3 regions of the Microbispora sp. H10949 genome follow, and region 3 is predicted to be linked to each of the others. Evidence: riboswitches for the same ligand, from Rfam matches in the RefSeq annotation. Region 3 holds a riboswitch; each other region holds the start of a gene.

Region 1 (9,392 bases), on a different contig from region 3:
GCGCGGCCACACCGTCGCGTCCATCAGGTCCTGGGCGCGGGCCCAGCCGGGACTCCCGGCACGGACGTGTTCGAGGAAGCGCAGCCGTCCGCCCGGCGCGAGCACCCGGCGTATCTCCCGCAGCCCGGCGCCGGGGTCGGGCAGCGAGCACAGCACGAACGTGACCACCGCCGCGTCGAACTCCCCGTCGGCGGCCGGGAGCCGTTCGGCCAGGCCGCCCGCGACCTCGATCCGCGCGGGGGCCGCCCGGGCGGCGCGGCGGGCGGCCGCCCGCAGCACCGGCTCCGGCTCGACGGCCAGCACACCGGTCACGGACGGCGGATAGTGGCAGAAGTTCAGCCCGTTGCCGGCGCCGACCTCGATCACCCGGCCCGACAGCCCGGCCAGCAGCGCCTCCCGCTGCCCGGCGAGGCCCCGCCGGTCGAGCACCTGGCTGAACCAGGTGTAGAAGCGCGCGAACAGTGGATGGCTGATCTCGGTCCCCGGCGTGGTCGTCCGCATGGCGCCCCCTCGCGAGGTTCATTCCCCGGGCGCGGCGGCTGTCGCGACGCCGCCGCGGGCGATTACCGAACCGGGGCGAACGGCCCGTCGTCGTGACCGGTCATCGCGGGTACGGGCGCAGTGAGCGGACGGAGAGGAGCACGTCATGACCGCTGCCGCGGAGCCGGCCACCCGGCTGCCGCTCATCGGCGACAGGGCCCCCGGCTTCGAGGCCGAGAGCACGCACGGGCCGGTCCGGCTCGCCGACTACGCGGGGCGGTGGCTGGTGCTGTTCAGCCATCCCGCCGACTTCACCCCGGTGTGCACCACCGAGTTCGTCGCCTTCAGCGAACTCGCCGAGGAGTTCGCGGCCCGCGGCGTCGCCCTGCTCGGCATCTCGGTCGACTCCGTGCACAGCCACCTCGCCTGGACCCGGGCGATCGAGGAGAGGCTCGGCGTGCGGGTGCCGTTCCCGGTCATCGCCGACGTCGGCACCCACGTCTCCCGCGCGTACGGCATGCTCCACCCGAACGCGTCGGCCACGGCGGCGGTCCGGGCGGTCTTCGTCATCGACCCCGAGTCGGTCGTCCGCGCGATCCTCTACTACCCGATGAACGCGGGGCGCATGGTCCCCGAGATCCTCCGGCTCGTCGAGGCGCTGCAGACGGCCGACCGCGACGGCGTCTCCTGCCCGGCCAACTGGCGGCCGGGCGACGACGTGCTGCTGGGCGCGCCGCGGACCCAGGCCGAGGTGGAGGCCAGGCAGGCCGACGAGAGGATCAAGCTCGTCGACTGGTACCTCGCCGGCCTCCCCGGCCGTCCCGTCTGAACCGTCCGTCCGAACCGTCCGTCCGAACCGTCCGTCCGAACCGTCCGTCTGAGCCGTACGGAGCCACGCCGGGCCCGGCGCGCGGGTGATGTTCCGGTAAAACTCGTTGAGTGACTCAAGACGTGACGAACTGGGCGGGCAACATCACCTTCACGGCCGGGCGGACCGACCGGCCCTCCTCGCTGGAGGAACTGCGCGGGCTGGTCGCCCGGAGCGGGAAGGTCCGCATCCTCGGCAGCGGCCACTCCTTCAACCACATCGCCGACTCACCGGGCGCGCTCGTCTCGCTGGACGGCCTGCCCCCCGAGATCGACATCGACTCCGCGTCGGCGGCCGTCCGGGTCGCCGCAAGCGTGCGGTACGGCGAACTCGGGCGGCGCCTGCACGAGAAGGGCTACGCCCTGCCCAACCTCGCGTCCCTGCCGCACATCTCGGTCGCGGGCTCCTGCGCGACCGGCACCCACGGCTCGGGCGACGGCAACGGCGGGCTCGCGACGTCGGTGCGCGCGGTCGAGATGGTGACGGCCGAGGGCGACCTCGTCACGCTGAGCCGGGACGCGGACGGCGACCGGTTCGGGGGCGCCGTCGTGTCGCTCGGCGCGCTCGGCGCCGTCGTCGCCCTGACGCTCGATCTCCTGCCGGCGTTCGAGGTCCGGCAGCGCGTGTACGAAGGGCTTCCGGCGGAGGTGCTCGACGACCGGTTCGACGCCGTCATGTCCGCCGCCTACAGCGTGAGCCTGTTCACCGACTGGCGGACCTCGCGCGTCAACCAGGTCTGGGTCAAGGAACGCCTCGCCCCCGCCTCCGGCGGCCTCGGCGACGCGGAGCCGGACGGCTTCTTCGGGGCGGCCCCGGCCGACGGCCCGCGCCACCCCGTGCCCGGCGTGTCCCCGGTGCACTGCACGACCCAGATGGGGACGCCCGGCCCCTGGTTCGAGCGCCTGCCGCACTTCCGGCCCGACTTCACCCCGAGCAGCGGCGAGGAGCTCCAGGCGGAGTACATGGTGCCCCGGCAGCACGCGGCCGAGGCGTTCCGGGCGCTCGGCGCGATCGGCGACCGCATCGCCCCGGTCCTGCAGATCTCCGAGATCCGCAGCATCGCCGCGGACGACCTCTGGCTGAGCCCGAGCCAGGGGCGCGACACCGTGGCCTTCCACTTCACCTGGGTCAAGGACCCGGCCGCCGTGACGCCGGTGCTGACCGCGATCGAGGAGCGCCTGGCGCCGTTCGGGGCGCGACCCCACTGGGGGAAGCTCTTCACCCTCCCGCCGGACGTCCTGCGCTCCCGCTACGAGCGCATGGACGACTTCGCCGCCCTGGCACGGCATTACGACCCCCAGGGCGTCTTCGCCAACGAGTACGTCGAGCGGTACGTCTTCGGGCGGCGATAAGCCCGATTCGCGGAGATAGGCCGGGGTACGTGTGTGCCGCGGCCGCCGCCGCATCCCCGGCGTACGGCCCCGGCCGTACGGGTGAGGGGAGGCGCCATGCGGATCGAGGACTACGCGCTCGTCGGCGACATGCACACGGCCGCCCTGGTGGGCCGGAACGGCTCGGTCGACTGGCTGTGCCTGCCCCGCTTCGACTCCGGCGCCTGCTTCGCGGCCCTGCTGGGCGGGCACCGGGCCGGGCACTGGCTGCTGGCGCCCGCCGCGGGAGGCACCTGCGCCGGGCGCCGCTACCGCGACGGCACGCTGGTGCTGGAGACGACCTGGGACGCGCCCGGCGGGTGCGCCCGGGTCCTCGACTTCATGCCGCCGCGCCAGGAGGCACCCGACGTCGTCCGGATCGTGGAGGGCGTGCGCGGCCGGGTGGAGATGCGTACGGAACTGCTGCTGCGCTTTGACTACGGCGAGGTGGTGCCCTGGACGCGCGAGCGCGGCGGCGAACTGGCCGTGATCGCCGGCCCGAACGCCGCGTGGCTGCAGTCTCCCGTGCCGCTGACGCAGGAGTCGCGCCCGCGCGCCGCGACCGCCTCGTTCACCGTCGCGGCGGGGGAGCGGGTGCCGTTCGTGCTCACCTGGCAGGAGTCGTGGCGGAGCCGCCCGCACCGGCTGGAGGCCGCCGAGGAGCTGGCGAACACCGAGCGCATGTGGCGGGAGTGGCTCGGCCGGTGCCGTCACCGGGGTGAGTACGCCGAGGCGGTGTCCGGCAGCCTCGTCACGCTCAAGGCCCTCACCTACGCCCCGACCGGCGGCATCGTCGCGGCGCCCACCACGTCCCTCCCGGAGCTGATCGGAGGCTCCCGCAACTGGGACTACCGCTACAGCTGGCTGCGGGACGCCGCGTTCACCCTCCAGGCGCTCATCGGGGCGGGGTACTCCGAGGAGGCGACCGCCTGGCGTGACTGGCTGCTGCGGGCCGTCGCCGGAGACCCGGCCGACCTGCAGATCATGTACACGATCGACGGCGGCCGCCGGATGCCCGAGCGGACCCTCGACCGGCTGCCGGGATACGAGGGGTCCCGGCCGGTGCGGGTCGGCAACGCCGCCGCCCGGCAGTTCCAGCTCGACGTGTACGGCGAGGTGATCGACTGCCTCTACCAGGCCAGACAGGCGGGGCTGGGGCCGGAGGAGGACGCCTGGGACCTGCAGCGCGCGTTCATGGACTATCTCGAGGGCGCGTGGCGCGAGCCGGGCAACGGGCTCTGGGAGGTGCGCGGGCCGCGCCGCCCGTTCGTGCACGCGAAGGTCCTCGCGTGGGTGGCCGCGGACCGGATGGTCGCCTCGGTGGAGCGGCAGGGGCTCGACGGCCCGGTGGGCCGCTGGCGCGCCCTGCGGGAGGAGATCCACCGGGACGTGTGCGCCCACGGGTACGACCCCGGCCGCAACACCTTCACCCAGTTCTACGGCTCCAGGGGGCTGGACGCCGCGCTGCTGCTGATCCCCCGGCTCGGCTTCCTGCCGCTGGACGACCCCCGCCTGACGGGGACCGTGGACGCCGTGTGCCGCGAGCTCACGGAGGACGGATTCGTGCTGCGCTACCGGCCGGAGGCCGACGGGGTGGACCGGCTGCCGGGCGGGGAGGGGGTCTTCGTCCCCTGCTCCTTCTGGCTCGCGCACGCGCTCGCCCTGCTGGGCCGGCGCAGGCGGGCGCGGGCGCTGTTCGAGCGGCTGCTGTCCCTGCGCAACGACGTCGGCCTGCTGGCGGAGGAGTACGACCCCACCCGCCGCCGCCAGGTGGGCAACTTCCCCCAGGCCTACAGCCACGTCTCGATCGTCAACACGGCGGAAGCCCTGACGGCGGCGGCGCCATCTGCCTGACAGATGTACTTCATCTGCAATCCGCGCGTCTCGCGGTCTCCCCTCCGCGCCGTCCCCGGTTGCATGATGCAAGAGAGGGGTCTCGGGCCCCCGGCCACCTGGGAGAAGAGGTGACACATCATGGTGCAACCAGGTCTGGCTCGACGCCCGGACGTCACGGAGCTGCGCCAGACGTACGACCGGGCGGGATCGACCGCCCCGGCGCAGGTCATGGACGCGGTGACGCTCCTCGCCGGCCTCTACCTCGCCATCTCGCCGTGGATCGTGGGATTCACCGGGTTCGGCGGCCTGACGGTCAACAACCTGATCGTCGGGCTGGTCGTCACGGCGCTCGCGCTGAGCTGCGCCTCCGCGTTCGGCCGGACGTACGGCGTGAGCTGGGTGACACCGGTGCTCGGCGTCTGGGCGATCATCGCGCCGTGGGTGATCAGAGGCCAGCCGGCGACCACCGCGACCATCTGGAACAACGTGGTCACCGGAGCGGTGATCTTCCTGTTCGGCCTCGGCGCGCTCGCGTTCGCGGCCAACTACCGGCAGCACGAGCACGGCCGGCGGAGAGGAGTCGGCGCACCGGGCGGTGAGTGGTAGCCGGCGCGGCAGCCCGCCGCCTGCGGTCCGACGCCAGCGGTCCGACGCGGCGGGGCCGGCCGGATCGACGGGGCGTGAGAGGGCCCGAGCCCGCTCACGCCCCGCCATCGTGCTTTATGGGAGCCCGAGTGCCAGACGGGCCCGTACCGGACGATGTGGCGCATATCACGATTAGGTGCCGTCAGTGCGAGGACCTGCGGAAGCATGGTGCAGAAGGTGCAGAAATGGACCTGTTTGCCGGTTTTTCGGTCGTGTCCTTCTCGTGATCTACTATGCTTCCGGTCAGTACGCCGGTGCGTGGTCCTCAACCCGAGGACGACCGGCGACCGCCGAATCCCGGATGTCATCGAACCCGGGAACCGGGGACCCACGTCTCTTCTGGGGTGAATCCGGACCATCCGGTAGGGCTACTCCTGGCCCGAACCCGTCAGCTAACCCGGTAGGCGGCCAAGGAGAGGAGAGCGCGTGGAGTGTCCGCTCCACCTGCCCACCCGGTCCGGCCTCCGTCGCCGGACCACATGCCCGCCCTGGAACGTCTCCAGGCTTCCGGGGTGACGGCGCGCCCGTGACGGGCTGCCACATCTCCCGTTTCTGAATCCCGTCCGACCCCGCCCGCCCGGGGACCGCCGCGGCCGTGTCCGCCGGTGCGTCCGCCGGCGTGACGGTCGGCGTGACGGTCATGCCCGCATGCCGTCGTGCCCGGCGGCGGGTTCGTCATGTTCTGACGCGCGCCATAGGAGCCTTCGATTTCTACCGATCCGATAGCACAGCAGTTGCTCGACGCCGTACGCCCGGAACTCGGCTACCGGGAACGGCCCGGGAAGCCGACCAAGTTCGGCGAGTGGTACGCCGACAACATCGCCATGGACTCCGACTTCAAGGCGGCTCCCTGGTGCGACATGTTCGTCTCGTGGGCGGCCAACCGGGCGGGCGTGCGGGACCACGTCGGCGAGTTCGCGCTGACCACCCGGCACGCCAAGTGGTTCGAGCAGCAGGGCGCCTGGAGCCGCAAGCCGGAACCGGGGGCCGTGGTCTTCTTCGACTGGTCGGGGTCGAAGCGCATCAAGGACATCGACCACGTCGGCATCGTCGAGAAGGTCGTCGGCGGCAAGGTCCACACGATCGAGGGCAATGTCGACGGCGTCTGGCTCAAGCGCAAGGTGCGCGACTCCAGCAAGATCGTCGGGTACGGCCTGCCGCGCAAGGTCAAGGTGATCCCGAAGGTGACCGTCACCGTCCAGCCCGTGGCGGCGGACGCAGCGGTCCAGGGGGCGGTGGTGCAGGGGGCAGTGGGGCAGGGGGCGGCGGCGTCGGCCACGCGGAGCATGGCCGCGGGTCACGGGCAGCCGCCGGGCACGGTCTTCTCGCCGAGCGACGCCGTCCTGCCGGCCGGGCTGCTGTTCGCGCTCGTGTCGACCGCGGTGACGGGTCTGCGCTTCAGGGCCGCCGCGGCGGCGACGTCCGGCGGACGGCACCGCATGGGTGGCCCGCGGCGGGAGGGGCACGGCGGCGAGCGACGCGGCCAGGAGGTCGTGGGAGCCGGGGTGTCCGGCCCCGCCGCGGCGCAGGAGCCGTTCCACCTCCCCTATTTCGGCTGACCGGCCGGAGAGGCGCCTGGGAACACTCTGGGAGTTTGAGATCGTTTGCGGGTGTCTGTGAAATTCGGTGACTCGCGCGGCTAGGGTGGGCAGCCACCCGCGGAAGCCGTGGAGCTTTCCCCCGATACGACCGCTGGGAGTTGTCTCACATGTACGGGCGCGTCCCCTCACAGACGAGCCAGGATGATCAGTTTCGTCAGGAGATCCTCTCCAGCGACGAGCCGTCCGGCGCGAAGAGCAGGAAGCCCTTCGTCATCGTCGCCGTGATCCTGGTCGCCGTGCTCGCGGCGGCGGGTGCGGGTTTCGCGTTGCGCGGCGCCACGGACCCGGGCCCCTCCGCGGGCGGTGCCGGGCAGCAGACGGCACCGGCGCAGGAGAACGGCGCCGGTGATCCCGCCGAGGCGGGACCGGACTCCGGGACCGGCGCCGAGGACGGCGCGGATGACGGCTCGGCGGGCGACGCCGAGGGTGGTGGCGCGGACGGCGGCTCCGGAGGCTCCGCGCAGGCGCCCGCCGGAGACGGCACGGGCACCGGCTCCGGCGCCGGTGGGTCCACCGGTCAGGCGCCCGGCGGCACGGGCCAGGTGAAGACCGGGCCGGCCGGAAAGGCGGGCGGTGACACGAAGGGCGGCGCGGGCACCGGCTCCGGCGGAGGCGACGACACGCCCTCGACGGCCGGTGGCTCCGGCGGCCTCATCCCGGGGGAGTGCGCCGCCTCCGGATGCTGAGTCCGCGTGACGACCGCGTACCCGGCGAGTGCGCCGCCGCCGCGAACCCGGCCGGCTTCCGGCGGGCGTACCGGATCACCAGGTCCGTTCAGGCATCGGGTCAGGAGGACGGATCGGGCCAGCCGAGCGGGAACGAGACGGTCGTGGGCGGTTCGCCGGCCGCGTCGGTGAACTCGCGCATGGCGGTGATCAGAGCCTGACGCCGGGGAGCGGGCATCCGGGCGAGTATCGCCGCGATCTCCGCCTTGCGCCGGGCAGTGACCTCGTCCACGATGCGCGAGCCGACGTCGGTCAGCCGCAGCAGCGTCTCCCGCCGGTTCTGCGGGTTCACCTCGCGCTTCAGCAGCCCGGCGGCGGCGAGGCGGTCCGCCATCCGCATCGCGGTCGAGGGATTCACGCCGAGTCTCTCGGCCAGCGTGACCAGTTTTGTCTCTCCCTGCCCGACCACCAGCAGCATCCGGAACTGCGGCAGTGTGACTCTGTCCTCCGCGGAGGCGAGGGAGCGTGCGGAGATCGCGACGAGCACCCGCGACGCGGTGAGCACGGCGGACGTGACGGCCTCCAGGTCGTCCGCGATCGGCTCCTCGTCCCCATCCTTAGCCATAGGCATCGTTTTTACACGGTCCCAGCCGCCGTCTCGTCATTGCACCGGACAAAGGTTCCCACCCTGTGACCAGGAGTTGTACGGCGAGGACGGCGGCGGTGCGTCCCGACATGCACCTCTGTGCGAGCGCGTGTGCTGATCGCTTCTGTGGGTAGTCGCGGGGGCACGGAAAACACGGAGGGAAACGATGGGCTGGAGCTACCGTAAGTCAATCAAGATGGGGCCTTTCAGACTCAACCTGTCGCGCGGCGGTGTGGGCCACAGCTACGGCGGTCGCGCCTTCCGCGTGACCAAGACGGCGGACGGGCGTCGCACCCTCACGGTGAACCTGCCCGGCGGCTTCCACTGGAAGAAGACGCTCAGCTAGAGCGGGTGCGTGACGCGCCGGGCGCGGCCTCCGGCCCGCCCGGCGCAGGACCCCGGCGGCGTCACTTCTCCGGGCTCACTTCTTCCGGGCTCACTTCTTCGGGCGTCACTTCTTCGGGTGCAGCGCCGAGGGCTTGTGCACCGCCGAGCCGCCGCTCTTCTCACTGCGCACCTTGTACTGCGGTTCCTCCGGAGACGCGGCCACGGTGCGGCCGGCCTCCTCGGTCCGTTCGGTGATCTTCTTCTCGACCTTGCCTTCGGCGGTCCCGCCGTGGCTCTTCCAGGTCACCTCGTCGCCGACCTTCGGTTCCTCGGATTCGCGCTTGTCACTCATGGGCCCGCGCATACCCCTTCGTCCCGCCGGCACTCGGGATGGGAATCCAGGAAAAGGGCGATCCCTTGGGCGCCTGATCTCCGTGCCGTTTCCCCGGCGTTTCCGCGGGGCGCCGAACCCGTATGTTCCACGCCGCTGCGGCGCCCGTCAGGCGGGCCGCTTGCAGGCGTGATGGGACCTTTGCGGGTGAAGCGCCCGATCACCATGCTTGACCGGACATTGGTCGTGGGATGCGTGATCACTCCCTGGTGCGGCGCTTACCGTCGTGCTCGTACCATCCATGACCTCGGGGGAGTCTCATGCCTCTCTGCACTGCCGTACTGGCCGCCGCCCTCCTCTCCGGGCCGGCCGTCGTGCCGCCGGACCCGGCTCCGACCGGGACGACGGCCACCGCGGACACGAACGACGCCACGCCGTCGTGGCGGCCGGCGGGACCATTCGCTCTCACGCCCGGCGGGGCGCCGCAGGACGGGGAGTCTCCGTTCATGCTTCCGCAGGCGCCGCCGTGGATGGCGCCCGGCGGGACGGCGGGCGAGCGGGGCGACGCCGGCGCGGACTCCGCTCCGGGGAGCGCCCCGGACGTGCCGCGTGATCCCGGTGCG
Region 2 (9,392 bases), on a different contig from region 3:
CGGACTCTGGCGGCAGAACGGCGGCGAGATGGCATGGGGATGGCGGCGAACCCCCCGTCGCGAGGCCGGTGCTCGCGCGGGTCCGGTGGGTCCGCCGCCTCCTGGTGGGCGGCGCCGTCAGGGCGCCGCCGGTCTCACGATCCGGTGCAGGTGACGGTGGGAGTCGACGCCGTACCGTTGGCGAGGAAGCCGAACGTCGTCGACGCGGACGGCGCGAGCGAGCCGTTGTACGAGGCGTTGCTCACGGAGACCGTCGAGCCGCTGGTGGTCAGCGTGCCGTTCCAGACCTGGCTGATGGTCTGGCCGCCGGCCAGGGTCCACTTGACGGTCCAGCCGCTGATCGCCGAGCTTCCGGCCGTCACGGTGACCTCTCCCTGGAAGCCGCCGGACCACGTGTTGGTGGTGCGGTAGGTCGCGCTGCAGGCGCCGGTGACCGGCGGAGTCGGCGTGCGCGTGGGCGTGGCCGACGGTGACTGCGAGGGCGACTGCGAGGGCGACTGGGAGGGGGACTGCGACGGCGACTGGGAGGGGGACTGCGACGGGGACTGCGACGGCGACTGCGAGGGCGTGGCCGAAGGCGACGGCTGGCCGTTGCCGCTGAACTGCCACCAGTTCACGTTGAACAGGTTGCCGCTGCCGCCGGTGAACTTGAGGTACAGGTCGTGGGTGCCCGTCGCGCCGTTCACCGAGCAGGAGACGGTGGTCCAGGTCTGCCACCCGCCGGTGCCGGAGACGTTGCACGTGCCGACCAGGGTGCCGTTGACGCCGTCCAGGTGCAGCTCGATCTTGCCGCCGGAGTTGGCGGAGGCGACCCGGGCGCTGAAGGACGTCGCGCCGGAGCCGAAGGCGACCCCCTTGACCTTGATGTAGTCGCCGTTCTCGATGAACCCGACGTTCATGCCGCCCTCGGTGGAGGCCTCGGTCTCCACACCCGACTCCCACGCGATCGTCTCGGCCTCCTGCCGGACGTACGGGTTGAGCGTGCCGATCTGCGGCGCCCCGGTCGTGGTCATGTTGATCGTCGGGATCGACCCGTCAGAGCCGTAGGTGAACTTCTCCACCGCCACCGAGCGCGTGTATCCGCCACCGCCCGGCAACGCGCCGTTGTGGTAGAAGAAATACGACCCGCCGTTGTAGTCGATGATCCCCGGGTGGTTGGTGAAGCTGCTGCCCTGCGTCGACATGATCGTGCCGCGGTAGGTCCACGGCCCGGTCGGGCTGGAGGAGGTCGAATAGGCGATGAACTCCGAGCAGCACTTGGCCGCGAACACCATGTAGTACAGGCTGCCCCGCTTGTAGAACCAGGGCCCCTCCTCGAACAGCGTCGGCCGGTTGGCGTCCCCGGTGCGGGTGCCGAACCCCGACGTGGTCAAGGTGACCTTGGTCGCGCTGCCGGAGTAGGAGATCATGTCGCTGTTCAGCTTGACGTACCACAGGTTCGGGTTGCCCCAGTACAGGTAGGCCTGCCCGTTGTCGTCGATGTAGACGGTCGGGTCGATCTCCCCGTTCTCGACCAGCGGGCGCCCGATGGCGTCCTTGAACGGGCCGGTGGGGCTGTCGGAGACGGCCACGCCGATGGCCATCCGGCCGGTCGAGCGGTTGGTCGTGGGGACGTACCAGTAGAACTTGCCGTTGCGGTAGACCGCCTGGCCCGCCCAGGCGTCCGACTTCGCCCAGCTGAAGGTGGCCACGCTCAGCGGGGAGCCGTGGTCGGTCCAGTTCACCATGTCGGTGGTGGAGAAGACCCGCCAGTCCTTCATCGTGAAGTAGGTCGAGCCGTCCTCGTCGTGACCGGTGTAGAGGTACACCCGCCCGTTGTAGACCAGCGGGGCCGGGTCAGCGGTGTAGATCGTCTGCACGATGGGGTTGTCCGCCTTGGCCGTCGTGGCCGGCAGCAACGCCGCCATGCACAACAGGCCCGCCATCCAGACGACACCACGCCTGAGCCGGGCCCGAAGGGTGAACGCCGATCCCATACTCACCTCCTGGGGTAGTGACCACGCGACTTGCGCATCGACACGTTCAGCGGCGACAAGTACTACCTAATTGTTAGCGTTAACAATCACGGGCGCACGATTCCGTTCGCCCGCTTGTACGGAATTCGTCTCCGTCAACGCGTGCCGCGGCGACCGTGGACATCGCCACGGCGCGGAGCCAATCCCATGCGGGCGGGATGGTCAAGGTTCCGGGCCCGCGCCCCGGCGGCGTCACGCGCCCGGGCCACCCGTCCTGAACTGTGTCCGGAGCGCCGCGACCGGGACCTCCGTACCCGTGCGGGGTGTGAAACTTTCAGCTCCGCGACGCGGCGGAAAACCTGCCCATCCGCCGGTCAGCCACCCGGGCCGACCTCGTTGTCCGGCGCGCCGTCGCCTGCCGTGGGCAGGTCGCCTCGTTCCACCGGCACGCGGGGCGGCGCGGTGCCGGCCTTCCCGTCGCCGGTGGCGCGCCGCGCCCCGGCGACGGCCGCCTTCAGCGCCGCCCGGCCGACGTCCGTCACCCCTCCGCTCAGCTTGATGAGGACGTCTCCCCTGAGCGCGACGTACTCGTGGCGGTCACCGGCCATCCGATACCAGCCCACCTCGTCGTGGACGCAGAGGACCAGCGCGTCCGGGGGCGTGGCGAGGTTGATCGGAGTGCTCCGGCACACGTCGTCGTCGAAGGCGCCCCGGTCGACCCGCAGTTCCACCTGACGTCCGCCGGGCGCGGTGTAGAAGACGCCGAACCCCTCCTCGCCGACCCCGCCCATGGACTGCTCGGCCATCTCGTATCCCGGCAGATCGACGAGGTAGACGAGGTCGGGCGCGACCCCCAGCTCCCGCAGGTGATCCATGTCCACACCGGAGGAGGCCGTCACCGACCCGCACGCGCCCAGGCAGGCGAGCCCGAGAGCCGCCGCCATGGCCCATCGGCCTCTCCTCACCCGGTCATCGTCCCCGGCCGGGAGCGTTCGACCACCGCGCGAGCCGCATCGTCGCTCCTTGATCGCCTGCAGGTGTCCCCATTATGCGCGGAAAGCCGTGGTTCGTCCTTGAGACGGTTCAGCGGGCGTCTCCTACGCGCCGCGTGGTTTCGCCCGGACGTGCATGCGTTCGCCCTGGGTGCCGAACAGGCTGAGGATCTCCACCGGCGCCTCGCCGGTGCTGCCGAACCAGTGCGGCAGCCGGGTGTCGAACTCCGCGGCCTCCCCCGCCCTGAGGACGAGGTCGTGTTCGGCGAGCACCAGCCGCAGCCTCCCGTTGAGCACGTAGAGCCACTCGTAGCCCTCGTGCGTACGCGGCTCGGGATCACAGCGCTCCACCGAAATGATCATCTTGTACGCCTGCAGCCCGCCGGGGTGCTGGGTCAGGGGCACGATCGTCGAGTCCCAGCGGCTGATGGGCTTCAACCGCACCCGGGGGTCGCCGACCGGCGGCGCGCCGACGAGTTCGTCGAGCGGCACCTGGTAGGCCCGCGCCAGCGGCAGCAACAGCTCCAGCGTGGGCTTGCGTTCGCCGGACTCCAGGCGCGACAGGGTGCTGACCGAGATGCCGGTGGACTCCGCGAGCCGGCTCAGCGTGCTGCCGTTCTGCCTGCGCAGCGCACGCAGCCGGGAACCGACGGAGGCCAGGACGGCGGCGTCGTCGTTTGCCATACCGGCAATCCTACTTGTCGTTTTCGCACGCGGACAGGCCGATTCCACCGCATCCGCGCCGGAAGTCGCGTGGCCGCCCGGTGAACGAATGTCCTCGATCGGACGTCATATGGGCGAACGGAGGGGAGCGTCATGCGTACCGCAGTCGTCACAGGGGTGATGGTTCTCGGCCTGGCGAGCGTGCCGCCCGTGGCCGCGTCCGGTGCGGCCCACCAGGGCCACCTGGGCTATCAGGGCTACCAGGCGGAGGCGCCCGCGCCCACGTGGAAGCCGGTCAGGGTGAACACGCTGCCCGGGGACGACGTGCTCAACGACGTGACGGTCCTGGGCAACGGGTCGGTGTGGGCGGCCGGGCACCGGGTCGTGAACGGCAGGCAGCGGGGTCTCGTCCAGCGGTTCGACGGCCGATCCTGGCGGGTCGTCCCGAACAGCCCGCCGTACGAGCTGCGGGCCGTGACGGCCACCTCCGGCACGAACGCGTGGGTCTTCGGCGAGGGCAGGGCCGCGCGCTGGAACGGCCGCGGATGGACCACGATCTCCCTGGGCAGTGGCTTCTCGGCGACGGACGCCGACTCGACGGGCGCGAAGGACGTCTGGGCGGTCGCCGGGACGGCCGCCACGGCGAGGCACTGGAACGGGTCCTCCTGGAAGAGCGTCCGGCTGCCGGGCCGCGCCTCCGCCGTCGACGCGTACAAGGCCGGCGTGGCCTGGGCGGCGGGCGTCAAGGGCAACCATCCCTCGATCATGCGGTGGAACGGGACGTCCTGGACCCTGGTCCCGGCTCCGGCCCTCACCCTTCCCGCGCCGGACGCCGTCGTGACCATCCAGGACATCGCGGTCGTGGGATCGAAGAACGTGTGGGCCGTCGGCGGGGTCAGCTGGGAGGGCGCCGACGAGGAGGGCGACGACGTCAACTTCGGCCGCACCCTGGTGATGCACTGGAACGGCAGGTCGTGGACCGTCTCCATCGGCTCCGCCAACGCCCAGCCGTACACCGAGGTGGAGCCCGACGGCAGGGGCGGCGTCTGGGTCCTGCAGGGCAACTGGAACCCCACCCTGTGGCAGGTCACGGGCTCGACGTGGCGACAGGCCCGGCTCGTCCGGAAGTCCGGCACCGACGCCGTCGTGTTCTCCGTCGCCCGCAGGCCGGGAACGACGACGATGTGGGGCGCGGGCTTCAGCGTCCCGCAGGGCGACCCCGACGACCCCTCGGCCAACGGCACGTTCTGGCGTACGCAGTGACCGTCTGACCTCGCCACGCCGTGGACCGACGGCGTGGCGAGCGCTTCGGGATCGCCCGCGGCCGGTGGAAGATGCCCCGCCGGCCGGATGCGCGCGCCCTGGCGACCTGCGGAAGGCCGATCGGCCGGTGTGACGAGCGTCACGTTTTCCGACTACCACACCTGCCCTGACCTGCAGCTCCCCGCTTTATGATCCCTTTATGCGGTCATAATCCCATTTGCCCCCTTTGCGGCAATATGGCGTGTCTTGGTAGTTTCCTTGCCCAACGAACCCGGCCAGCCCGTGTTCGGAAAGCGCATCCACTGTCACCGGCGCCATGTCCTCTCCCGCCCCCCTGGGCGCCGGTGATGCCGAATCCGTGCAGCAAGGAGGCCCGGAGCCGGGGAACCAATCGACCTTCCATCCGAAGGTCCGGGGTGAATCGGCGCGTAAGCGCTGTAGGGCGACTTCCCTGCCCGAATCCGTCAGCTAACCCGGTAGGCGCAAGCGGAAGACCCTAGGAGAGATCCCCCTGTCCGCCAACCCCACCAATCTGCTTCGCGCTGCCTGCGTCACGCTCGGTAGCGCAGCGCTCACCGTCTCCCTGGCAGGCTTCGGCGCCCTGCCTGCCGGCGCCGTCACGGGGACCGTGACAGCCCCGCCCCCGGACTCGACGGCCATCCCGCCCGAGCCCCCCGTCACGGCGTTCACCCCGTACGCCGGAGAGACGCCCACGGCCTCCACGGCGGAGGCCTCCGTCAACACGAAGCTCACCAAGGCCGCTGTCCAGCAGGAGAAGGCCGAACTCGCCATCAAGGTGGCGAAAAAGCAAATCGGCGATCCCTACGTCTGGGGCGCCACGGGCCCGGGGGCGTTCGACTGCTCCGGGCTGGTCCAGTTCGCCTGGCGCAAGGCCGGCGTCAAGATCCCGCGTACGACGTGGTCGATGCTCAACGCCGTCAAGAAGAAGGTCTCCCTGGCGCGTCTCAAGCCGGGCGACCTCATCTTCACCAGCGGCGGCGGCCACGTGGGCATGTACATAGGGAACAAGAAAGTGATCAACGCTCCCCACTCCGGCGCGGTGGTCAGGGTCGACCGCCTCAAGGGCTACTGGAGGAGCAACTTCGTCACCGCCGTACGCCCCGGCGTGTGACCCCGGCGTCGTGGACGACACCCCGGCGGGGACGTCCGGTCACACGTGACCGCGTCTCCGCCGGGGGCCGGCCAGGCCGGCGGCACGCCGGCGGTCGTCCCGGCGCCGCCTGTAAGGGCGGATTCGGCTTGCCGCAAGGGTTCGGGGATGCGGAAGGATTGGGCCATGGACCGCCAGCTGATCAGCCATCTCGCTCATCGGGACCACCCCATCGCCGCGCCGGTCTCCGGTGCCAACGTGACCCGGCTGCTGCGCCGGGCCCGGCTGGCCGAGGGGGCGAGAATCCTCGATCTCGGCTGTGGCGAGGCGGCCTGGACGCTGCGCGCGCTGGCGCTCTACCAGGACGCGACCGCCGACGGTGTGGACATCTCCGCGCTCGGCCTCAAGGCGGCGGAACAGGCGGCCGAGGTCCAGGGCGTCTGGGAACGCATCCGGTTCCACGAGCGGCCGGCCGCCGACTTCCCGGTCGCCGAGCAGTACGACCTCGTGCTCTGCGTCGGGGCCACGCACGCGTTCGGCGGGCTCGTCCCGACCGTCGAGCACGTCCGCCGTTACCTGCGGCCGAACGGGCTGGCACTGGTGGGCGAGGGCTTCTGGGAGCGCGAGCCGACCACGGAGGCGCTCACCCGGCTGGGCGCCGCGAAGTCGGAGTTCCTCGACCTGCCCGGCACCGTCGCCGCCGCCGAGTCCCCCGGTTTCGACGTCGTCCACGCGTACACCAGCGATCTGGCCGAATGGGACGAATACGAGTGGTCCTGGACGGGCACGCTGCTGCGCTGGGCCAACGAGCATTCCGGCCCGGACGCCGACGACGCTCGCACGGCGGCTCTGGAGCACCGTGACATGTGGCTGCGCGGTTACCGGGGCATCCTGGGGTTCGTCACGCTCCTCCTCCAGCGCAGGAACTGACCCGATCCCCTACAGCTGACGGAGCACCCGCATGGCGTCCTCCTCCAGGCGCGAAAGGTCGCGGAGGATGACCCCGGCCTGCTCCAGGTGTCCCGCGTCACCGCTTTCTCCCGCCTTCGCGATCAGGACGGACACCTCCGTCCAGAGGCCGGCGGCCTCGGCGTACAGGCGGTGACCGGTGCGGAGGCCGCCGTCGTCGATCAGCCGGGTGCACTCGTCGAGGAAGTCGCGGTAGAGGGCGCGGAACAGGGCGCCGCCGGTTCCGCCCTTCTCCATGAGGAGAGCGGCCTGCGGCAGGTCCCGCCGCGGCTCGGCTGCGCGTAGCAGCCATCCGGGCACCTGCTTGCCGGCCTTCTCGATGCCGCGGTGGCCCAGGTTCGCGATGGGAGCGGCGAGGAAGGCGTCGGCGCAGTCCCGGATGGCGGGGATGATCTGGTCCCGCCAGTTGAGCGGGCGGGCCGGCAGGGTGAGGGTGAAGGACCGGTTCCTGGCGGTCATCGGGCCGCGTTCGGCCCGCGCCCTGGCGAGGCCGTCCCGGCCGGTGCGTACCGCTCCACCCTGCTGGTCGGTGTCCACCAGGTAGACCTCGTGCTCGTCGTAGCCGTACATCGCGACGACATGACCACCGAAGTGCACCTTGGAGCGGAAGTAGTCCAGGTGGTAGCAGTCGAGCTGGAGGCCGACCGGCCGGCCCGCGTCGACGCGGGCGGCCACATTCTCCCACGCCTTGCGCGACGAGGTGGTCTCCTCGGTCGCCAGCGTCAGTCCCAGCCGGGCGGCCAGGTTCCTGGTGAGTTCGAACGGCTTGACCCGGCCGCCGAGAAAGGGGATCGGCATGGCCTTGCTGTCCCAGTAGACGAAGGACAGGCCCGACCCCAGCCCGAACAGCATGGGCTCGGACAGATCGAGCCCCTCGTGCCGCAACAGCACCCCCAGCGCCGTCGTCTCGCAGTGGCGCATGCCACGGGTCTCGACGTCCTTCACGAAGGTCATGCGTCGCTCTCCTCATGCCGGCCGACGGTCACCCTGACACCTCTATCGCACCTGATGTGAGTAGGGAGGTACTCATGCGGAGCGTCAGAGGCCTCTTTAGCCTTCGAGCATGTCGATCGAGCTCGCCGTCGCGCTGGGCGCGATCGCCACCAAGGCGGCCGTCACCGCGCTGCTCCAGCAGGGCGCGTGGGACGACGCCAACTGGGCGATCGTCGCGCACCAGGTGATCGACGCCGTGGTCGGCGTGCGGAACCGGCCCGACGCGGGGGTGCAGCGGATCGGCCAGCGGTTGGACGTGCTGGAGCGGCAGATCGCGGCGGTGGGGCGGAAGGTCGACCTGATCCCGGTACGGGAGTTCGACGAGCACATGGCCGCAGGGCGCCGGTACATGCGGGACCTACGGGACCAATGGCGCACCGCCTACGACCGGTACGCGCTCGTCGAGCGAGCACAGCACGAGTTCGTCCGTGCGTTCGGCATCGCGGAGAACATGAAGGACGCGTCCCGGCAGGCGCTGGCGGACACCGCCATCGCGGGCTGCTGGTTGTGGGTGCCCTCCATGCCGGACGTGATCAAGACCATCGGGCAGGCACGGCTGATCCTGGAACAGGAGTTGCTGTTCGGCGCGACCCTGCCCACCAGCTCGTACGCCGATGTGGTCAGGCTCTGCAGGGCGTACGGCGAGTGTCCCGCATGGACCGGGAATCCCGTCGTGCCGGCGAGCGGTCCGCCGACGCCCGGCGCCCGGGTGGCCGTCAGGGCCGAGTACAACCGGTGGACCAGATGCGCGGGCGTCGACATGCGGGTCAACCCGGCAGGCGACGACGGTGCTCGGCAGCGGACGGTCACGACGCGCAGCGGGCTGGTGATTCCGGTTGACACGGCGCCGGGCCCGCAGGAGCGGGTGAAGATCGAGCTGCACAACAGGCGCGCCGACTGGATCTCGGTGTCGGTGACGGCGGACGCCGTCGTCGTACGGCTGCCGCAGCACAACAAGCTGCCGGGCCAGAACAGGGTGGCCCCGGGGAGCTCGGCCTCGCTGACTCTGCCTCGGCCGGGGTTCTCGGCGTCCTTCTCACCGTACGGAAGCCCTTCAGCCCTGCCGTCGGATCAGTACTTCGCGAACCCGCGGAACGGCCTGGCCTCGAACCCGTCGCCGATACCGCCGATCCCTGCCATCGGTTTCGTCCTGCCGCGGTCCTCCAAGCGGCTCCAGACCGCACCGCCGCCCTCGACGCCGCGGATCCCCCCTCCCAGGCGCAACCAGAGAACGTCCTGGTGGCAATCCGCCCTGGACTGGGTCGAGGAAAACTGGTGACTCCGATTCCGCCGGTGCCATGACCGCCGGGCCTCGGCGCCGGAGGGGCCTGAAGCGCAAAGCTCCGAGATGAAATTTTCATCTAGGCGGCGACGGCGGCCTCGGCCTTTTCCCTGGTCAAAACCGAAGGAATGGCCGCTCCCGGGCGAAGGGCCGTCGAGGAGAAG
Region 3 (9,392 bases):
CGGCGAGCTGCTCGGGGCACACCTCGATGCTCAGGTAGCCCAGGGCTCCCGCCGCGAAGGCCCGCTTGAGGTGGCCGGGGTTCGGCTGGGCCGACAGCAGCATCACCCGGCATCTGGGCACCTTCTCGACGAGCCGCGCGGCCAGGCTCGGCCCGTCCGCCCCCGGCAGGTCCGCGTCGATGACGGCGGCGTCCGGCAGTACGTCGAGGGCGGCCGGCACGATGTCCTCGGCCGAACCGACGTCCGCGACCACCGTGAGGTCGCTCTCCCCTTCGAGAGATGCGACCAGGCCTCGCCGTACCAACGGAAGGTGTTCGGCCACCAGGATCCGGATCAAGACGCTCCCCTCTGGACGGTCTCTCAAAGGGTGATCGACCCATTGCGTACTGTCAACGGAGTGTCCAGGTTCGGCCATGTATGGGCAACGCGCCGGTTCGCCGGAGCAGGTCTCTCCCTTGTTCCGGTGGGCTACTCTCGGAGGGTGCGACGACTGCCACGGCATCTTCTCCGACTCGGAGGTACGCGCTGATGAGCTGGCTCATCGTGGCCGGATTCGTGATCGTCTTCGTTGGTCTGCTGCTCTCCATCGCGCTGCACGAGATCGGGCACCTCGTCCCGGCCAAGCTGTTCGGCGTCCGCGTGACGCAGTACATGGTCGGCTTCGGGCCGACGCTGTGGTCGCGGCGGCGCGGCGAGACCGAGTACGGCGTGAAGTGGATCCCGCTGGGCGGCTACATCCGCATGGTCGGCATGCTCCCGCCGCGTCCCTCCGACGACCCCGGCAAGCTGCGCAGCGTCTCGACGGGCCCCTGGCAGGGCCTCATCGAGAACGCCAGGGCGGTCGCCTCGGAGGAGATCCGGCCGGGTGACGAGAACCGCGTCTTCTTCCGCAAGCCCTGGTGGCAGAAGGTCATCATCATGACCGGCGGGCCCGCGATGAACTTCGTGCTGGCGTTCGTGCTCTTCGCGGTCGTGATGATGGGCTTCGGCGTGCGGACGACGAAACCGGTCGTCTCCTCGGTGTCCAAGTGCGCTATCCCGGCGGCCGAGGCCGCGCACCGGGACTGCGCGTCCGGCGACCCGCTGACGCCCGCGGCGAAGGCGGGGCTGCGGCCGGGGGACCGGATCGTCGCCGTCGGCGGCACTCCGGTCGCCAGCTGGGAGGCGGCCACCCGGCAGATCCGGTCGCACGGCGCCGGGGCGACGACGCTCGGCATCGAGCGCGACGGCCGGACCACGACGGTGGACGTCGACCTGATCGCGCAGGACATGCCCTCGCAGACCGACCCCGACAAGGTGGACAGGAACGTCGGCTTCCTCGGCGTCAGCCCGACGATCGTCGTGGAGAAGCAGGGCCCCGGCTACGTCGTCGGGCAGATGTGGGACCTGACCAAGCGGACCGCCGCGGCCATGGTCAACATCCCCAAGAAGATGGTCGGCGTGTGGAACGCGGCGTTCTCGGGGGAGAAGCGCGACCCGAACGGGCCGATCGGGATCGTCGGCGCCGGCCGCATCGGCGGTGAGATCGCCGCGTCGGACATCCCCATCGACAGCAAGATCGAGGTGTTCATCAGCCTGCTGGCCGGGCTGAACCTCGCGGTCGGCATGTTCAACCTCGTCCCCCTGCTGCCGCTGGACGGCGGCCACATCGCCGGCGGCCTGTGGGAGGGAGTCAAGCGGGCCTTCGCCCGGGTGCGCCGGCGGCCCATGCCGGGCTACGTGGACGTCGCCAAGGCGCTCCCCCTGACGTACGTCATGGCGGCCCTGCTCGTCGTCATGGGCGGCCTTCTCATCTACGCCGACCTGGTGAACCCCGTCCGCATCTCGGGCTGAGCGGGGCTGAACCGGGCTGATCGGGTTGGGCCGGGCCGGGCGGGCCCGGCCCGGCGGGTGAGGGACGGGGTCCCTACTCGCCCGTCGCCCCGTCGATGCGCTCGCGCAGCAGGTCGGCGTGGCCGTTGTGCCGCGCGTACTCCTCGATCATGTGGACCATGATCCAGCGCAGTGAGTGGTGGACGCCCTGCCGGGCCGCCTTCGTCGTCGCGTCCAGATCGGCGCAGGCCGCCTCCGCCGCCCGCGCGTGCTCGATCTCCGCGCGCCAGGTGGCGAAGGCCTCCTCGGCGGACGCCGTGTCCACGTTGTCGAACTCGCCGTCCGGATCGTCGTCGGTGTAGTAGATGCCTTCGAGGTCCTCGCCGGCGAGCCGCCGCCGGAACCAGCTCCGCTCGACGTCGGCCATGTGCCGCACGATGCCGAGCAGCGACAGGGACGACGGCGGGACGGAGCGCAGCCGTAGCTGTTCCTCGGCGAGGCCCTCGCACTTCACGGCCAGCGTCTGGCGGTGGAAGTCGAGGAAGGCGCGCAGCATCTCGCGCTCGCCCGCGGCGAGCGGAGGATCGGTACGTGTGTCGGTCATCCGGACATCCTCCCCCTGGCCCCCGGGGTGCGACCACTTCATTTCCGCCCCGCCGGACGGCCCGCCTTCCAGGCGCAGGAGAGGGGGCGCGCTCTCGCGACCCGCTTGACTCGGGCGTGGACGAACCTTTGCCTGTACTTGTCCAAACAGCATGATCGAGTCAGAATCAGTTCAGCCTTCAACCATTTTGGTTGGAGGGTCGCTGCACGGATGAGGAGAGGCATGAAGCGCACGATCTCCGTTCTCGCCGTCGCCACCGGCGTCCTCGGCGCCACGCTCACCGGCGTCGGTCCCGCGTCCGCCTCCGCGGTCGACTGCTCCACGGGCGGGTACACCTACGCCCGGACCAGCTACGTCCCCACCAACGTCCAGCGGCCGTCGGTGGACGGCCGTAACTACAACATCGCCGGTCCGTCGGCGTACACGCACGAGGTCTGCCTCGACATCCCGGACACCGAGACGTTCACGATCGAGGTACAGATCCACTCCTCCGACGGGTCCACGACCGTGTTCGTGGACGACCGGCCCGGCGACAAGGTCTTCCGCTTCTCGCCCGGCACCAACAGCTGGTGGCAGGTCTACGGCACGATGACCGGGCCCGGCAGCACCTACATCTACTACACCTGGAACGAGAAGCAGATCCCCGCCTGACGCGGAACGGGCCGGCCGCCTCGCTCGGCGAGGCCGCCGGCCCTCGAAGCTCCTGCTCAGTACATCGAGATGTGGACGTGGTCGTAGTGGTTGGCGGTGACGCCGCCCCGGTCGGACATGGGGCGCCAGCCCGGGTGGCCGAGGTTGTAGATGCGCTGCTGCCAGATGACGTACATCACGCCGAGCTTCGGGCCGTTCTTGATGGCCCAGGCGGCCAGGCTGTCGCCGAGCGCCTTCATCTGGGCCGAGGGCATGGCGCCGCCCGAGCTCATCATGAAGTCGCAGGCCCGGCCGAGGGGGTGCTCACCGCTGTTCTCGGCCCGGTAGCAGCCGACCGGGAAGCTCAGATCGAAGTGCTCCTCCACCTCCGAGCGCATGAGCCGCATCCGGGGCGTGATGTTGTCCGCGCCCGCCGGCAGTTCGGGCGCCCACGACCCGCTGCCCCTCCGGCCCGGAGCGATCGGGACCAGGCGGTCGATCTTGTCCTTGATGTCGTCGATGAGCTTCTCGGCCTCCCGGCGCCGACCGGCGACCTCCGCGGCCTGCGACTTCAGCGACGCGGTGAGCGCCTTCGCCGCCTCGGCGGCCTTCTGCCGTTCGGTGCGGACCTCGTCGACCCGCGCGAGCCTCGCGGCCTGTTCCTCCTTGAGCTGGTACGCCACCGCGGAGACGGTCAGGTTGGGCAGGACCCGCACGCTGTCGGTCTGGTACCGCAGCCCGACGAACTCCCGGACCTCGTCGAGGGTCGCCATGTAGTCGGTTTCCGCCCTGGTCACGCGGGCGCGCGCCGCCGCCTCGTCGTCCCGCGCTCTGGCGAGCGCGACCCGCTTGGCGTTGTAGTCGGAGATGAGCCGGTCGACCTTCTTCTGCAGGCCGGCGAGCTGCTTCTTGAGCTGCCTCTCCGTCGGCTTGGGGGCGGCGGCGCCCCCGGCGGCCGTGCCGAGAACGAGGGCCGCGGCGGTCAACACACCGGCGGCCAGGGGGAACGCGCGGGGCAGAGCCCACTCCTCTCCATCTGCCGACCGGGTTAGCTGACGGGTGCGGGCTGGAGGAGCCCGGGCAGCGACGTGCCTTTACCCCAGAGGCGTGAATGGGTCCCCGGCTCCCGGGCGAGGCGCCCGGGATTAGGCGGCACCGGCTGTAACCGGTGGTGCCAGGGATACTAGTGGTAAAGAAATGGTGACTGCCACCCCAAGTCGCAACCGTACGGAGATCAGTCCGTTACCACCTCGCGCAGCATGCGGGCGGCCTCCTCCGGCAGCACGTCGTTGACGAAGGCGCCCATCGCCGACTCCGATCCGGCGAGGTACTTCAGCTTGTCCGCCGCCCGCCGGATCGTGAAGACCTGGAGGTGCAGGTAGGCCAGATCCCGGCGGTAGGTGACCGGAGCCTGGTGCCAGGCCGCGACGTACGGCATGACGACGCCGAACAGCCCGTCCAGGCGGCGCAGCACGTCGATGTACAGCGGCGCGAAGGCGGCCCGCTCCTCCGCCGACAGCGCCGGGATGTCCGGCACCCGGCGGTGCGGGTAGAGGTGCACCTCGAAGGGGTACCGGGCGGCGGCCGGGACGAAGGCCGTCCAGTGCTCGTTGGCGGCCACGACGCGGGGCCCCTTCCGCTCGGCCGCCAGGACGTCCGCGAACAGGTTGCCGCCGCGGTGCCGGGCGGCGGTCTCCAGCATCTGCCGGGTACGCGGCGTGACGTACGGATAGGCGTAGATCTGCCCATGCGGGTGCGGCAGCGTGATGCCGATCTCGGCGCCGCGGTTCTCGAAGCAGAAGACCTGCTCCACGCCGGGCAGCGCGGACAGTTCGGCCGTGCGGTCGGCCCACGCCTCGACGACCAGCGCGGCCCGCTCGTCGCCGAGGGAGCTGAAGGAGGCGTCGTGGTCGGAGGTGAAGCAGACGACCTCGCAGCGCCCGGTCCCCGGCCGCACCTCGCTCAGCCCGCCCACCTGCTCGTACGCGCCGGTGTTGAAGCTGAACGACGGGAAGCGGTTCTCGAACACCGCCACCTCGTACGGCGAGGGGATCTCCGAGCCGGGATGCCCGGGGCAGAGCGGGCACTCCTGGGCGGACGGCAGGTGGGTGCGGGTCTGGCGGTGCCGGGCGACGGCCACCCACTCGTCCATGAGCGGGTCGTGACGCAACTCGGACGCGAGGGGGCGCGCGGGCAGATCCCGGGGGTCGGCCACGTCGTGGTCGGCGTCGTCGCGGCGGTCGAAATAGATCAGCTCCCGGCCGTCGGCCAGATGAGCGATGGTGCGCTTCACGGTGCGATCTCCAGCTTCACAGGGCTCTTCTCCGGCGTCGCGGCGGCGTCACACGGAGGCGGTCTTCAGGGGCGCCTCGCCGGACGGATCCGCGAGGAGGAGCTCGCCGGCGTGCTCCGACAGCACGGCGCGGGCGTCCTCGGGCAGGCCCGTGTCGCTCACGACCACGTCGGCCTCGCCGAGGGCCGCGATCGTGCTGATGCCGACGGTCCCCCACTTGGTGTGGTCGGCCAGGACGACGAGCCGCTGGGCGGCGGCGATCAGGGCGCGGTCGGTCTCCGCCTCCAGCAGGTTGGGGGTGGTGAAACCGGCCCGGACGCTCATGCCGTGCACGCCGAGCATGAGGATGTCGACGTTCAGGGAGCGGACGGCCGCGACCGCGACCGGGCCGACCAGCGCGTCGGACGGCGTCCGCACGCCGCCCACGAGCACCACGGTCTGGTCGGGCCGTCCCGCCCGGTGGAAGACGTCGGCCACCTGGACGGAGTTGGTGATCACGGTCAGCTCGGGCACGTCCACCAGGTGGTGGGCCAGCGTCCAGGTCGTCGTGCCGGCCGAGAGCGCGACGGAGCTTCCCGGCCGTACGAGCGGGGCCGCGCAGCGGGCGACGGCCTCCTTCTCGGCCTGCTGCCGCATCGACTTGGCCGCGAAGCCCGGCTCCTCGGTGGAGCCGGCGCCGGTGGCGGTGGCCCCGCCGTGCACCTTAACGATCAGGCCGCGCTCCGCCAGGACCTCCAGGTCGCGGCGGATCGTCATGTCCGACACCCCGAGCTCACGCACGAGTTGCGCGACCCGGACCCCGCCGGACCTGCGGACTCTCTCCAGGATCGCCTGCTGCCGTTGCTGGGCCAGCATCCGCCACTCCTTTAAACAGATTCCAACAGATTATGCACACATACGTACAGGAGCGCTGAGCCGGGGTGCGGGTACTTGCCGCCGCCCGCCCGCGGGGGGACAGTGGGCGAAACCCGTACTCCAGGGAAGGCGGCCGCGATGGGCAGACGCGCACGCAAGTCGAAGGCCCGCAGGAAGAAGAAGGCCAACCACGGCAAGCGTCCTACGGGGCGATAGCCCGGTTCCGGGGCCGTCTCAGGGGGTTCTGCCCCACGCCGCGAGCAGCTTGGTCTGCTGGTCGGCGCCGGCCGGGACGTCGCGCTCGTCCCCGATCACGCCCGCCTCGCGGTAGCCGTCCCACGCCTTGGCGAACCATTCGGCGCAGGACGCGACGAGGTCGGGGTCGAGCCGTTCCGGACCGCCGACGGCCCGCGCGAGGTCCCAGGTGTGGATCAGCGCGTCCGCGAACAGCTCGGTGATGTACTCCTCGCCCGGCACGTCGCCGAAGGACAGATGAGCCACGCTCGTGAGGGCGCCCTCGGCGTACACCGCCTGGACGGCGCCCTGCGCGGACGCCTCGAACGCCTTCACCGGGTCGTCGCCGAGCACGTCGCCCTCGAACGCGTCGCCCACCTCGGCGGCCGTGCGGCCCGACAGCAGTTCGGGAGCCCACAGGTTCTCGGTCACCAGGTGGTTCACCAGCCCCCGGACGTCCCAGTCGACGCACGGCGTCGGCAGGTCCCACTGTCCGGGGCGGACGAGATGGAGGCGGTCGCCGAAACCGTCGAGCGCCCTGCGGTACGCGTCCCGGATGTCGATCATGTCCCCTCCTCGCCACGAGCTCCCCGATTCGACCGTAACTCCTCCCGGCGATCAGTCATGCCCGCCCGCCCGCGAGGAGGCGGCCGGTCACGGAAGATGCTGCTCGACCCAGACGATCTTGCCGTACGGGGTGGGCCGGGTGCCCCAGCGATAGGCGAAGCGCTTGATCAGCTGGAGGCCGCGGCCGGTGTCCTCGTCGGGGGTGGCCGTACGCGGGGCGGGGCTGGAGGGGGAGCCGTCGGCGACCTCGACCACCAGTGTGCGGCAGCGCAGCAGCCGCAGCTCGATCGGCGGCCAGCCGTGCTTGAGCGCATTGGTGACCAGTTCGCTGACGATGAGCTGGGTGCTGTCCACCAGGCTGCTCAGCCCCCAGGCGGCGAGGGTGACCCGGACGAACCGGCGGGCCTGGGAGACGAACTTCGGGTCGGCGGGCAGGGGGCAGGTCGCCACCTCGTCCGGGTCGAGCTCACGCACACGGGCCACCAGCAGGGCGATGTCGTCGCGCTCGTGGCTCGCCCGCTGGCTGCTGATGATGTCGTCGCACATGTCGTCGAGGTCCTCGACGGGCCCGGCCAGCAGGCGGCGCAACCCCATGATCCCGGCGTCCAGGTCCCGCTCGCGGCTCTCCACCAGGCCGTCGGTGTAGAAGGCGAGCACGCTCCCGGCCGGCAGGACCAGCTCGCGCATCTCCAGCGGGTCGCTGCCGATGCCGAGGGGAAGGCCCGACGGCAGCTCGACGATCTCGGTCGACCGGTCGGGATGCAGCAGGATCGGCGGCACGTGCCCGGCGCGGGCGAGCGCGCAGCCGCGCGTCACCGGGTCGTAGACGGCGTAGATGCACGTGGCGATCTGGGTCGGATCGAGGTCCTGGCTCATCAGGTTGAGCCGGAACAGCACCTCGTCGGGCGGCAGGTCCAGGCTCGCCAGCGTGCGCGCCGCCGTGCGGAGCTGGCCCATCGTCGCCGCGGCCCTGGTCCCGTGGCCCATGACGTCGCCCACCACCAGGGCCGTACGGCACCCGGGAAGGGCGATCACGTCGTACCAGTCTCCGCCGACGCCCATCAGGTCGCTCGCCGGAAGGTAGCGCGAGGCGATGTCCATCCCGAGCGGCTGCGGCAGTTCGGCGGGCAGCAGGCTGCTCTGCAGGGTCAGCGCGGTCCGGCGCTCGGTGGTGTAGAGGCGGGCGTTGTCGACGCACACGGCGGTGCGGGTGGCGAGGTCCTCGGCCACCGCGACGTCCTGCTCCTCGAACGGGGGCGCGCCCGCCCGCCTGGTGAAGACCACGCACCCGAGCACCCGTCCCCGGGCCCTTAGGGGCACGGTGAGGAACGAGGCGTCGGTCAGCAGGGCGGCGATCGCGTCCTCGCGGCCGAAGGCCGCGCCGATGAGCCGGGCGCTCTCCTTGTCCATGGCCGGATACATCAGCGGCTTGCCGCTCGCCATGCACTGCGCCTGCGGCAGGCTCGCCGGGTAGACCGCCACCTCGCCGACGGGGAAGGCGTTCACGCAGGCGTCCGCGTCCGCGCCGGCCACGCCCATCGCCGTCCGGCGGACGAGGGTCGTCCCGTCCACCGGGCGGGACGACAGCTCGCCGTCGTTGAGGAGGCGGTCCTGGAGCATCACGGCCGCGGTGTCGGCGAACCTCGGGACGGCCACGTCCACGAGTTCCCGGCTCGTCTCCTCGAGGTCGAGGGTGCTGCCGATGCGGCGGCTCGCCTCGTTCAGGAACGCCAGCCGTTCGTGCGCGGACGCGGCGCCGCTGCGCCGCCACTGTCCCCGGTCCGCCGGGGCGGGGTCCTTGATCACGCAGTTCCGGTTCAAAACGAATACTCCGGCGAGAGCGGATGGTGTCCCAGAATCGTATGGAGCTGATACCGCGCATTTCAGCCGTTTGGCATGAGTGCTTTGGCCGGCACGACGGCGCGATGGCGCAGCCGTACCCTGCGGTCAACGGACGAAACGGATATCAGTCAACATGCGTCACATCAGACAGTTTGCCATCAAACGGAAGGCAGGTGTGCGAGAGCCGCGTCGATCCGCTCCTGCGGGAGCGTGAAGTCCTCCAGGCGGCCGGCGAGGTGACGCTCGTACGCGGGCAGGTCGAAATGGCCGTGTCCGCACAGGGACGTCACGATGACCTTCTCCTCGCCCGACTCGGCGCACCGCAGCGCCTCCGCGATGGTCGCGGCCACCGCGTGGGCGGGTTCGGGAGCCGGCAGGATCCCCTCGGCCCCGGCGAAGCGGACGCCCGCGTCGAAGCACTCGGTCTGCGTCACCGCCACGGCCTCCACCAGGCCCAGTTCGTACACGTGCGACAGCAGCGGCGACATGCCGTGATAGCGAAGCCCGCCGGCGTGGATGGGGTCCGGCACGAACGTGTGGCCCAGCGTGTGCATC

What was found. A riboswitch is a leader RNA that binds a small molecule or an ion and turns the genes downstream of it on or off. The one in region 3 is predicted to bind cyclic di-AMP.
Region 1: it holds a riboswitch for cyclic di-AMP, as region 3 does, so the genes downstream of both, HHX40_RS10110 (CHAP domain-containing protein) here and HHX40_RS19125 (hypothetical protein) in region 3, are expected to answer to the same signal.
Region 2: it holds a riboswitch for cyclic di-AMP, as region 3 does, so the genes downstream of both, HHX40_RS29120 (C40 family peptidase) here and HHX40_RS19125 (hypothetical protein) in region 3, are expected to answer to the same signal.

The regions. Positions count from the first base shown of each region.
Region 1 covers NZ_JABBWZ010000003.1:598,521-607,912, forward strand. Annotated here, with positions in the region: gene HHX40_RS10085 (class I SAM-dependent methyltransferase) at 1-501, opposite strand, end outside; gene HHX40_RS10090 (peroxiredoxin) at 647-1,309, shown strand; gene HHX40_RS10095 (D-arabinono-1,4-lactone oxidase) at 1,420-2,700, shown strand; gene HHX40_RS10100 (glycoside hydrolase family 15 protein) at 2,797-4,572, shown strand; gene HHX40_RS10105 (SPW repeat protein) at 4,693-5,160, shown strand; cyclic di-AMP (ydaO/yuaA leader) riboswitch at 5,478-5,622, shown strand; gene HHX40_RS10110 (CHAP domain-containing protein) at 5,934-6,758, shown strand; gene HHX40_RS10115 (hypothetical protein) at 6,908-7,486, shown strand; gene HHX40_RS10120 (MarR family winged helix-turn-helix transcriptional regulator) at 7,587-8,090, opposite strand; gene HHX40_RS10125 (DUF4236 domain-containing protein) at 8,278-8,457, shown strand; gene HHX40_RS10130 (DUF2945 domain-containing protein) at 8,563-8,790, opposite strand; gene HHX40_RS10135 (hypothetical protein) at 9,090-9,392, shown strand, end outside.
Region 2 covers NZ_JABBWZ010000012.1:194,840-204,231, forward strand. Annotated here, with positions in the region: gene HHX40_RS29100 (family 43 glycosylhydrolase) at 135-1,976, opposite strand; gene HHX40_RS29105 (hypothetical protein) at 2,330-2,899, opposite strand; gene HHX40_RS29110 (helix-turn-helix domain-containing protein) at 3,053-3,631, opposite strand; gene HHX40_RS29115 (hypothetical protein) at 3,764-4,873, shown strand; cyclic di-AMP (ydaO/yuaA leader) riboswitch at 5,212-5,371, shown strand; gene HHX40_RS29120 (C40 family peptidase) at 5,502-6,005, shown strand; gene HHX40_RS29125 (SAM-dependent methyltransferase) at 6,171-6,914, shown strand; gene HHX40_RS29130 (BtrH N-terminal domain-containing protein) at 6,924-7,907, opposite strand; gene HHX40_RS29135 (hypothetical protein) at 8,017-9,225, shown strand.
Region 3 covers NZ_JABBWZ010000006.1:579,258-588,649, forward strand. Annotated here, with positions in the region: gene HHX40_RS19105 (LuxR C-terminal-related transcriptional regulator) at 1-337, opposite strand, end outside; gene HHX40_RS19110 (M50 family metallopeptidase) at 529-1,833, shown strand; gene HHX40_RS19115 (DinB family protein) at 1,907-2,416, opposite strand; gene HHX40_RS19120 (hypothetical protein) at 2,639-3,067, shown strand; gene HHX40_RS19125 (hypothetical protein) at 3,124-4,035, opposite strand; cyclic di-AMP (ydaO/yuaA leader) riboswitch at 4,070-4,207, opposite strand; gene galT (galactose-1-phosphate uridylyltransferase) at 4,281-5,339, opposite strand; gene HHX40_RS19135 (DeoR/GlpR family DNA-binding transcription regulator) at 5,388-6,194, opposite strand; gene HHX40_RS38240 (50S ribosomal protein bL37) at 6,333-6,410, shown strand; gene HHX40_RS19140 (TIGR03086 family metal-binding protein) at 6,429-6,995, opposite strand; gene HHX40_RS19145 (ATP-binding SpoIIE family protein phosphatase) at 7,083-8,801, opposite strand; gene HHX40_RS19150 (TrpB-like pyridoxal phosphate-dependent enzyme) at 8,996-9,392, opposite strand, start outside.